DNA from 2 places in the Micromonospora sp. NPDC047670 genome. Region 1 is predicted to be linked to the other one. Evidence: riboswitches for the same ligand, from Rfam matches in the RefSeq annotation. Region 1 holds a riboswitch; the other holds the start of a gene.
What was found. Region 1 has a riboswitch for thiamine pyrophosphate ahead of thiE (thiamine phosphate synthase). Riboswitches for the same ligand answer to the same signal wherever they lie in the genome.

Region 2: it holds a riboswitch for thiamine pyrophosphate, as region 1 does, so the genes downstream of both, ACGF7U_RS29675 (ECF transporter S component) here and thiE (thiamine phosphate synthase) in region 1, are expected to answer to the same signal.

What each region holds. Positions count from the first base shown of each region.
Region 1 covers NZ_JBIDDA010000004.1:157,500-161,703, reverse strand. Annotated here, with positions in the region: gene ACGF7U_RS11815 (ABC-F family ATP-binding cassette domain-containing protein) at 1-282, shown strand, start outside; gene ACGF7U_RS11810 (aldo/keto reductase) at 564-1,508, shown strand; TPP riboswitch at 1,751-1,859, shown strand; gene thiE (thiamine phosphate synthase) at 1,854-2,480, shown strand; gene thiO (glycine oxidase ThiO) at 2,474-3,634, shown strand; gene thiS (sulfur carrier protein ThiS) at 3,625-3,825, shown strand; gene ACGF7U_RS11790 (thiazole synthase) at 3,830-4,204, shown strand, end outside.
Region 2 covers NZ_JBIDDA010000020.1:85,755-89,958, forward strand. Annotated here, with positions in the region: gene ACGF7U_RS29670 (ABC transporter ATP-binding protein) at 1-949, opposite strand, end outside; gene ACGF7U_RS29675 (ECF transporter S component) at 1,067-1,657, opposite strand; TPP riboswitch at 1,730-1,835, opposite strand; gene ACGF7U_RS29680 (permease) at 1,981-3,030, shown strand; gene ACGF7U_RS29685 (TIGR03943 family putative permease subunit) at 3,027-3,773, shown strand; gene ACGF7U_RS29690 (alpha/beta fold hydrolase) at 3,804-4,204, shown strand, end outside.

The DNA of each region.
Region 1 (4,204 bases):
GGCGACCAGCGCTTCGGCACGCTCTCCGGCGGGCAGCAGGCGCGCTTCCTGGTGCTGCTGCTGGAGCTGTCCGGCGCGACGCTGCTGCTGCTCGACGAGCCCACCGACAACCTCGACCTCGCCTCGGCCGAGGCGTTGGAGGCCGGGCTGACCGCGTTCGAGGGCACCGTGGTGGCGGTGACCCACGACCGCTGGTTCACCCGCTCCTTCGACCGGTTCGTGCTCTTCCGCGGCGACAACGAGGTGGTGGAGACCCCGGAGCCGGTCTGGGACGTGGCGTGATCCCCGCCGACCTGGCCGACCGCCTCTGCGCGGTCGGCGGGGGTCGTCGCGGTGGCTGGTCGACGAGGAGGGCATTATCGCTTCCGCCGGGCGGCTGCCGGGCGCCCCGCCCGACTTCGCCCGGCGGTCACACGCGCTGCTCGGCGCTGTCGGGCACACCCCGGACGAACCCGCCGCCACGCTCTCCGCCGCCCGTCGACTCGTCGCCGACGTGCTCGACTGAACCCGAGGTACGCGGCGCGGGCCGGGCCGGCCGGCATAGGGTTGATCTCGTGACTGAGATGACCTATCGCCGGCTGGGCGACTCCGGGCTCGTGGTGTCCGTGGTCGGCATCGGCTGCAACAACTTCGGCCGCAAGCTCGACCTCGACGGCACCCGGGCGGTGGTCGACGCCGCGCTCGACGCCGGGATCAACTTCTTCGACACCGCCGACATCTACGGCGAGCCGCAGGGCGGCTCCGAGGAACTGCTGGGCCAGGCGCTCAAGGGCCGGCGCGACGACGTGGTCGTGGCCACCAAGTTCGGCATGGACATGCACGGGCTCAACGGCCCGGACTTCGGCGCCCGGGGCGCGCGGCGCTACATCGCCCGGGCCGTGGAGGCGTCGCTGCGCCGGCTCGGCACCGACCACATCGACCTGTACCAGATGCACGAGCCCGATCCCGGCACCCCGATCGACGAGACGCTCGCCGCGCTCGACGATCTGGTCCGCGCCGGCAAGGTGCGCTACCTGGGCAACTCCAACTTCGCCGGCTGGCAGATCGCCGACGCGGACTGGGTGGCGTCGTCCAACGGCCGGTCCCGGTTCATCAGCGCGCAGAACCACTACAGCCTGCTGGAACGCTCGGTGGAGACCGAGGTCATCCCCGCCTGCGAGCGGTTCGGCCTCGGCATGCTGCCGTTCTTCCCGCTGGCCAACGGGCTGCTCACCGGCAAGTACAGGCGCGACCAGGCCCCGCCGGCCGGCAGCCGGCTCGCCGGTGGCGGCCGCTACGCCCAGCGCCTCGCCGCCGCCGACTGGGACACCATCGAGGCGATCGAGGCGTACGCGGCCGAGCGAGCGCTGTCGATGCTCCAGGTGGCGATCGGCGGGCTGGCCGCCCAGCCGGCGGTGACGTCGGTGATCGCTGGCGCCACCACGCCCGAGCAGGTGCGGGCCAACGCGGAGGCGGGCGCCTGGCAGCCCACCGACGAGGACCTCGACGCCCTGCGCGCCATCCTCTGAGCCACGCCGGCAGGGCCTCGACACCGCGGCCCGGTGTCGAGGCCCTTCCGCCGCCCGCACGTCGCCGCCGCGGAAGGGGCGGAACGCCGGACGGCGCGGAACCCGTGCGGCGGAGGGTATCCCGACAGCATGGCGTAACCGAACCCTCACCCGCCGCCCCGATCGTCGGGATCGGACGCTCGATGTGAAATCCGCGTTCCGCCCTTGGCGGATCCGGCGATCCGTCGTACGGTGACACGCGCAAGTGACCCACGGGAGCCCGGTGCACCGGGCTGAGAGGGGGGCTGAGAGCCCCCGACCGTCGAACCTGATCCGGGTAATGCCGGCGCAGGGAGGAGTGTTGCCGTGCCGTCCCTGGGGCGACTGCATCTCATCACCGACACCCGACCCGGGCGGGATCCGCTGACCGTGCTGCGGGCCGCCCTGCCGGTGGCCCGCGCCGAGCTGGTCGTACAGGTCCGCGTCACCGACGACGCGACCGACCGGGAGGCGTACGACCTGGCCCGCCGGGCGCTCGCGCTCTGCGCCCGGTACGACGCCACCTGCCTGGTCAACGACCGGCTGCACGTGGCGCTGGCGGTGGGCGCCGCCGGCGGGCACGTCGGCGCGGACGACCTGCCGGTCGGGGCCGCCCGCCGGGTGCTCGGCCCCGCCGCCGTGCTCGGGGCCACCGCCCGCGAACCGGGGGCGGCCGCCGAGGCGGTCGCCGCCGGGGCCAGCTACCTGGGCGTGGGCCCCTGCCACGCCACCGACACCAAGACCGGCCTGCCGGCGCCGATCGGCCCGGCCGGGGTACGCGCCGTCGCCGAGGCGGTGGCCGTGCCGGTCATCGCGATCGGTGGGGTGACCGCCGCGAACGCACCCGCGCTGCTGGCCGCCGGGGCGTACGGGGTGGCGGTGGTGGGGGCGCTGTCCGGGGCGGCCGATCCGGCCCGGGCAACAGCGGAGCTGCTGGGAGCGCTGGGGTGCTGAGCCGACCGGACGTCGCCGTGGTGGGGGCGGGACCGGTCGGGTTGGGCATCGCCTGGCGCTGCGCGGCGCGCGGGCTCCGCGTCGTCGTACACGACCCCGCCCCGGGTTCCGGCGCGTCCCACGTCGCCGCAGGGATGCTCGCCCCGGTCGCCGAGGCGTACTTCGGTGAGCACGAGCTGACCGGACTGCTGACCGCTTCCGCCGCCCGCTGGCCGGCCTTCGCCGCCGAGCTGACCGCCGCCACCGGCGCGGACATCGGCTACCGGAGCGAGGGCACCCTGATGGTCGGGCTCACCGCCGACGACCTGGCCGAGGCGCGGCGGCTGTGGGCGTACCAGCAGGGGCTCGGACTGCCGGTGACGCCGCTGCGCCCCTCGGCGCTGCGGGACCGCGAGCCGGCGCTGGCGCCCCGGGTGCGCGGCGGCGCGTTCGCCGCCACCGACCACCAGGTCGACCCGCGTCGGCTGGTGCCGGCGCTGCGGGTGGCCGCCGAGCGGGCCGGCGCCGCGCTGGTGCCGACGGCCGTGCGCCGACTGTCCGACGTGGACGCCCGCGTCACGGTGGTCGCGGCCGGCTGCGGCGCGGCGGCCCTGACCGGGTTGCCGGTGCGGCCGGTGAAGGGCCAGGTGCTGCGGCTCCGCGCGCCCGGCGGCGTCGCGCCGGGCTTCCGGCACGTCATCCGGGGGTACGCCGACGGCGAGCACGTCTACCTCGTCCCTCGCCACGACGGGGAGGTGGTGGTGGGCGCGACCGTGGAGGAGCGCGCCGACACCGACGTCTCCGCCGGGGCGGTGCTGCGCCTGCTCCGCGCCGCCGTCGACCTGCTGCCGGAGTTGGCGGAGTACGACCTCATCGAGGCGATCGCCGGCCTGCGCCCGGGCACCCCGGACAACGCCCCGATCCTCGGCCCGCTGCCGGACCGGCCGGGCGTGCTCGCCGCGACCGGGCACCACCGGCACGGCATCGTGCTCACTCCCGTCACCGCCGACCTGATCGCCGACCTGGTCGTCACGGGGGCGGCGGACCCGCTGCTCGCCCCCTTCACCCCGGACCGGTTCGCGCCGGCAGCCACCGTCGCGACGGCGGCCCCGGCCGTCGACGGTCGGACCGGGCCCGGAGCGTCCGCACCCGAGGAGGAGCACACGTGGAACTGACGGTGAACGGCGTCGGGCGCAGCCTGCCCGGCGGCTCGACGGTGGCGGACCTGGTCCGCGCGGTCACCGACCAGCAGCGCGGCCTCGCCGTCGCGGTCAACGGGGAGGTCGTGCCGCGTACGGGCTGGCCGGCGACGGTGCTGCGCGACGGCGACCGGGTCGAGGTGCTCAGCGCCGCCCAGGGCGGGTGACGCGGTGAGCTTCGACCTGGGCGGCGTGAGCTTCACGTCCCGACTGATCCTCGGCACCGGCGGCGCGGCGAACCTGCGCGTGCTGGAGGACGCGATCCGCGCCTCCGGCACCGAGCTGGTCACCCTGGCCCTGCGCCGGGTCGACACCGCCCCCGGCACGGCGGGCGGCCTGCTGGACCTGCTCGACCGCTGCGGGGTGCGGCTGCTGCCGAACACCGCCGGCTGCTACACGGCGGGCGAGGCCGTCAAGGTCGCCCACCTGGCGCGGGAGGCGTTCGACACCGACTGGGTGAAGCTGGAGGTGATCGGCGACGAGCGCACGCTGCTGCCCGACGGGGTGGAGCTGCTGCGCGCCGCCGAGGAACTCGTCGCGGACGGG
Region 2 (4,204 bases), on a different contig from region 1:
GTGCCGCCGTCGCCGCGACCCGGCCTGCGCCCGGCTTGAGCAGCCCGCCGAGCAGCAGCGCGAGGGTGGACTTCCCGGCCCCGTTCGGGCCGAGCACGGCGAGCGTCTCGCCGGCGCGTACCGCCAGGTCGACGGCGGCCAGCCGGGGCGGCAGGCCGAGCCGGTCGGCGGTGAGCAGCACGTCGCCGGCCGGCGCGGCGGCGTGGCGGGGCGGCACGGTGCGGCCGGGCACCCAGACGCCCTCGGCGGCGAGCGCGTCGCCGTGCGTGCCGAAGACGGCCTCGGGTGTGCCGTCCGCGCGGACGCCGCCCGACGGTTCGAGCACGACCACCCGGTCGACCAGGGGCAGCGCCTCGGCGACCCGGTGCTCGACCAGGATCAGCGTGGTGTCGGCGTCCAGCGCGCCGGCCACCGCCGCCCGGATCAGCGCGGCGCCGGCCGGGTCCAGGTTGGCGGTCGGCTCGTCGAGCAGCAGTAGCCCGGGACGCAGGGCCAGCACCCCGGCCAGGGCGAGGCGTTGCTGCTCGCCGCCGGAGAGGGCGGCGGTGGGCCGGTCCCGCGGGTACGGGAAGCCGACCCGGGCCAGCGCCTCGTCGACGCGGGGCCAGATCTCGTCGGCGGGAACCCCGCGGTTCTCCAATCCGAACGCCACGTCGTCGCCGCTGCGGGCCATCACGAGCTGGGTCTCCGGGTCCTGGAAGACGATGCCGACCCGCTCCCGGCCCTTGCGGGGGTCGAGCCCGTCGATCTCGACGGTGCCCTCCTGCTCGCCCGAGTCCTCCGGCAGCAATCCGGCCAGCGCGGCGAGCAGGGTGCTCTTGCCGGCCCCCGACGGCCCCAGCAGCAGCACCCGCTCACCGGCCTCGACGCGCAGGTCCACCCCGCGCACCGCCCATGCCCGACGACCGGCGTGCCGCCACCCGAACCCCCGCAGCGTCACCGCTCCCATGTTCGGCACACCCTCTCCCGCCCGCCGACGGCGGGGTTGTCGCCGTTCGACGCGGCGGGTGCGGGCGACAACCTCATGGTCAACGCGGTTCCGTCGGGTCGGTTCGGTGGGCGCGGGTCAGATGGCGGCGCGTTCGCGGCCGGCGGGGAAACGGTCCAGGGCGCCCGTGCCGGCCAGGGCGCGGGTGAGCGCCCACCCGCCGGCGCCGGCGACGACCGTGGCGCTGACGACGGTGAGCAGGGCGTACGGGATCCGGTAGCTGCCGAGCGCGTAGTCGACGTTCCAGACGAAGAAGTCGAACAGCGCCGCGCCCAGGCCGGTCAGCGCGCCGGCGAGCAGCGCGGTGGGCAGCCGGAACGAGCGGTACCGGAACGCGGCGAACGCCACCTCGGCGCCGAGCCCCTGGATCAGGCCCTGGACGATGGTGATGCCGCCCCACTCGGAGCCGAGCAGCGCGGAGACCGTCGCGGCCACCGCCTCACAGAAGAGCGCCGCGCCGGGCTTGCGGACCACCAGGCCGCCGAGCACGGCCGGGACCAGCCACACGCCGTACATGATCGCCTGGCCGGCCGGGAAGAACGCGAACGCCGGGTCGACGGCCCGCCACAGCAGCCCCCAGGCCCAGAAGATGACGCCGAACGCCACCGCGATCACCGCGGCGACGACGACGTCGAGTGTGCGCCACCGGGTGGTCGTGTTGTCTCGCATGATGTGCTCCCAGTCCTGAACGCGAACCAGGAGAAGACGCACGCCGCGCCCGGTGTGCCGGACGTCGACGCGGCTGGAGGTCGACCGAACTCCCTGCGCTGGCATTACCCAGATCAGGTTCGAGGGTCTGCGGGCGGTGCCCGCACTCTCAGCGCTGTGCGCTCCCCTGTCGGATGTGAAGTTGTCGCGCCGACGCTAACACCTTTGAAGATCATCGAGCAAAGTGATCTTTTCGCAGGTCACCCGCGCGTTCGATCGACCCCGTCGATTCCGGCCGGTAGTCTCCGGGCGGCCACCGGCACAAGCGGCAGAGGGGCACGTACGTGACATCCGAGGTTGACCGCGGGGCGCCCGAAGGCGGGCGGGGGGCGGTCGGCGCGGCCGCGCCGGACGTACCGCCGACGGAGCCGGCGGGCGGCGGAGCCTGGCGGCCCGGGTCCGTCGAGGTGCTCGCGGGCCTGCTGGTCCTGCTGGTCGTCTTCCGGGAACCGATCGCCCGCGCACTGTCCGCGCCCCGGCTGCAGACCTGGACCACCGTCTTCGTCTCGGTCATGGTGCAGGCGGTGCCGTTCCTGGTCTTCGGCGTGGTCCTCTCCGCGGTGATCGCGGTCTTCGTGCCCCGGTCGTTCTGGGCCCGGGCGCTGCCGCGACACCCCGCGCTCGCGGTGCCGGTGGCGAGCGCGGCGGGCGTGGTGCTCCCCGGCTGCGAGTGCGGTTCGGTGCCGATCGCCGGGTCGCTGATCCGGCGCGGGGTCACCCCGGCCGCCGCGCTGGCCTTCCTGCTCGCCGCCCCGGCGATCAACCCGATCGTGCTCACCGCCACCGCGGTGGCGTTCCCCGACGACCCGGAGATGGTTCTCGGCCGCGGCGTGGCGAGCCTCGTCGTCGCGATGGTCATGGGCTGGCTGTGGCTGCGCCTCGGCCGGGCCGACTGGATCCGGCTGCCCCGCCGGCCCGAGCTGGACGACGGCTCGCGCGGGCGGGCGTTCTGGGCGGCGGTCCGGCACGACGTCACGCACGCCGGCGGGTTCCTGGTGATAGGCGCGGCGGCCGCCGCCACGATCAACGTCGTCGTGCCCGAGCGCTGGTTGCAGACCCTCGCCGACGAGCCGGTGCTCTCGGTGCTCGCGCTGGCCGTGCTCGCGGTGCTGCTCTCCCTCTGCTCCGAGGCCGACGCCTTCGTCGCCGCCTCGCTGTCGCAGTTCTCGCTGACCTCCCGACTTGTCTTCCTGGTGGTGGGGCCGATGGTCGACCTCAAGCTCATCGCGATGCAGGCCGGCGTCTTCGGCCGGCGGTTCGCGCTGCGGTTCGCCCCCGCCACCCTCGCGGTGGCCGTGGCGGTCGCCGCCGCGACCGGGGCGGTGCTGCTGTGAACCGGCAGGCGCAGGCCGTCGTCCTGCTGCTGCTCGGGGGCGCGGTGGTCCGGGCCAGCCTCACCGACCTGCACCTGCGCTACGTCAAGGAGGGGCTGCGTCCCTTCCTCGTCGCCGCGGGCCTGCTGCTGGTGGTCGCCGCGGTCATGACCCTCTGGTACGAGCTGCGCCCGCTCCTGCGGCGCACCGGCGCGCCCCCGTCGGCCGACGGGCACGACGCCGACCACGACGGGCACGGCCACCACGAGCCGCGGGTGGGCTGGCTGCTGATCCTGCCGGTGCTGGGCCTGCTCCTGGTCGCCCCGCCCGCCCTCGGCTCGTACGCGGCGGGGCAGGCCGGCACCGCGCTCTCCGCCCGGCAGCAACCCTCCGACTACCCGCCCCTGCCCGCCGGCGACCCGGCGCAGGTCACCGTGCTCGACTACGCCTCCCGGGCGCTGTTCGACCGGGGCGCCTCCATCGGGCAACGCCGGGTCCGGCTGACCGGCTTCGTCACCACTGGCCCCGACGGCCGGCCGCTGCTGGCCCGCATCGTGCTCTCCTGCTGCGCCGCCGACGGGCGGCCGGTCAAGCTGGGCCTGACCGGCGCCGTGCCCGAGGGGCTCGCCGACGACACCTGGATCGAGGTGACCGGCCGCTACAGCGACCGGATCGCCCGGGACCCGGTCAACGACGCCGAGATCCCGTACCTGGACGTGGAGTCCTGGCGGCAGGTGCCCGTGCCCCGACGTCAGTACGAGTGACCCGCGCCCGCCCTGGGTAGGCTGGCGATCATGCGGATCGACGCCCGGGGCCTCACGTTCGACGTACGCGTCGGCGGTCCGGAGGGCGGCGCGCCCGTCCTGCTGCTGCACGGCTTCCCGCAGCACAGCGGGGAGTGGGACGACGTGGTCCCGGCCCTGCACGCCGCCGGCCTGCGCACGTACGCGCTCGACCAGCGCGGCTACTCGCCCGGCGCGCGGCCCGAGGCGGTCGAGGCGTACCGGATGCCGGAGCTGGCGGCCGACGCGATGGCCGTGCTGGACGCGCTGGGCGTCGACGCGGCGCACCTGGTGGGGCACGACTGGGGCGCGATGGTGGCCTGGGACCTGGCGGCCCGTCACCCGCAGCGGGTCCGCACGCTGACCGCGGTTTCCGTGCCGCACCCCGCCGCGATGGCGCACGCGCTGGCCGA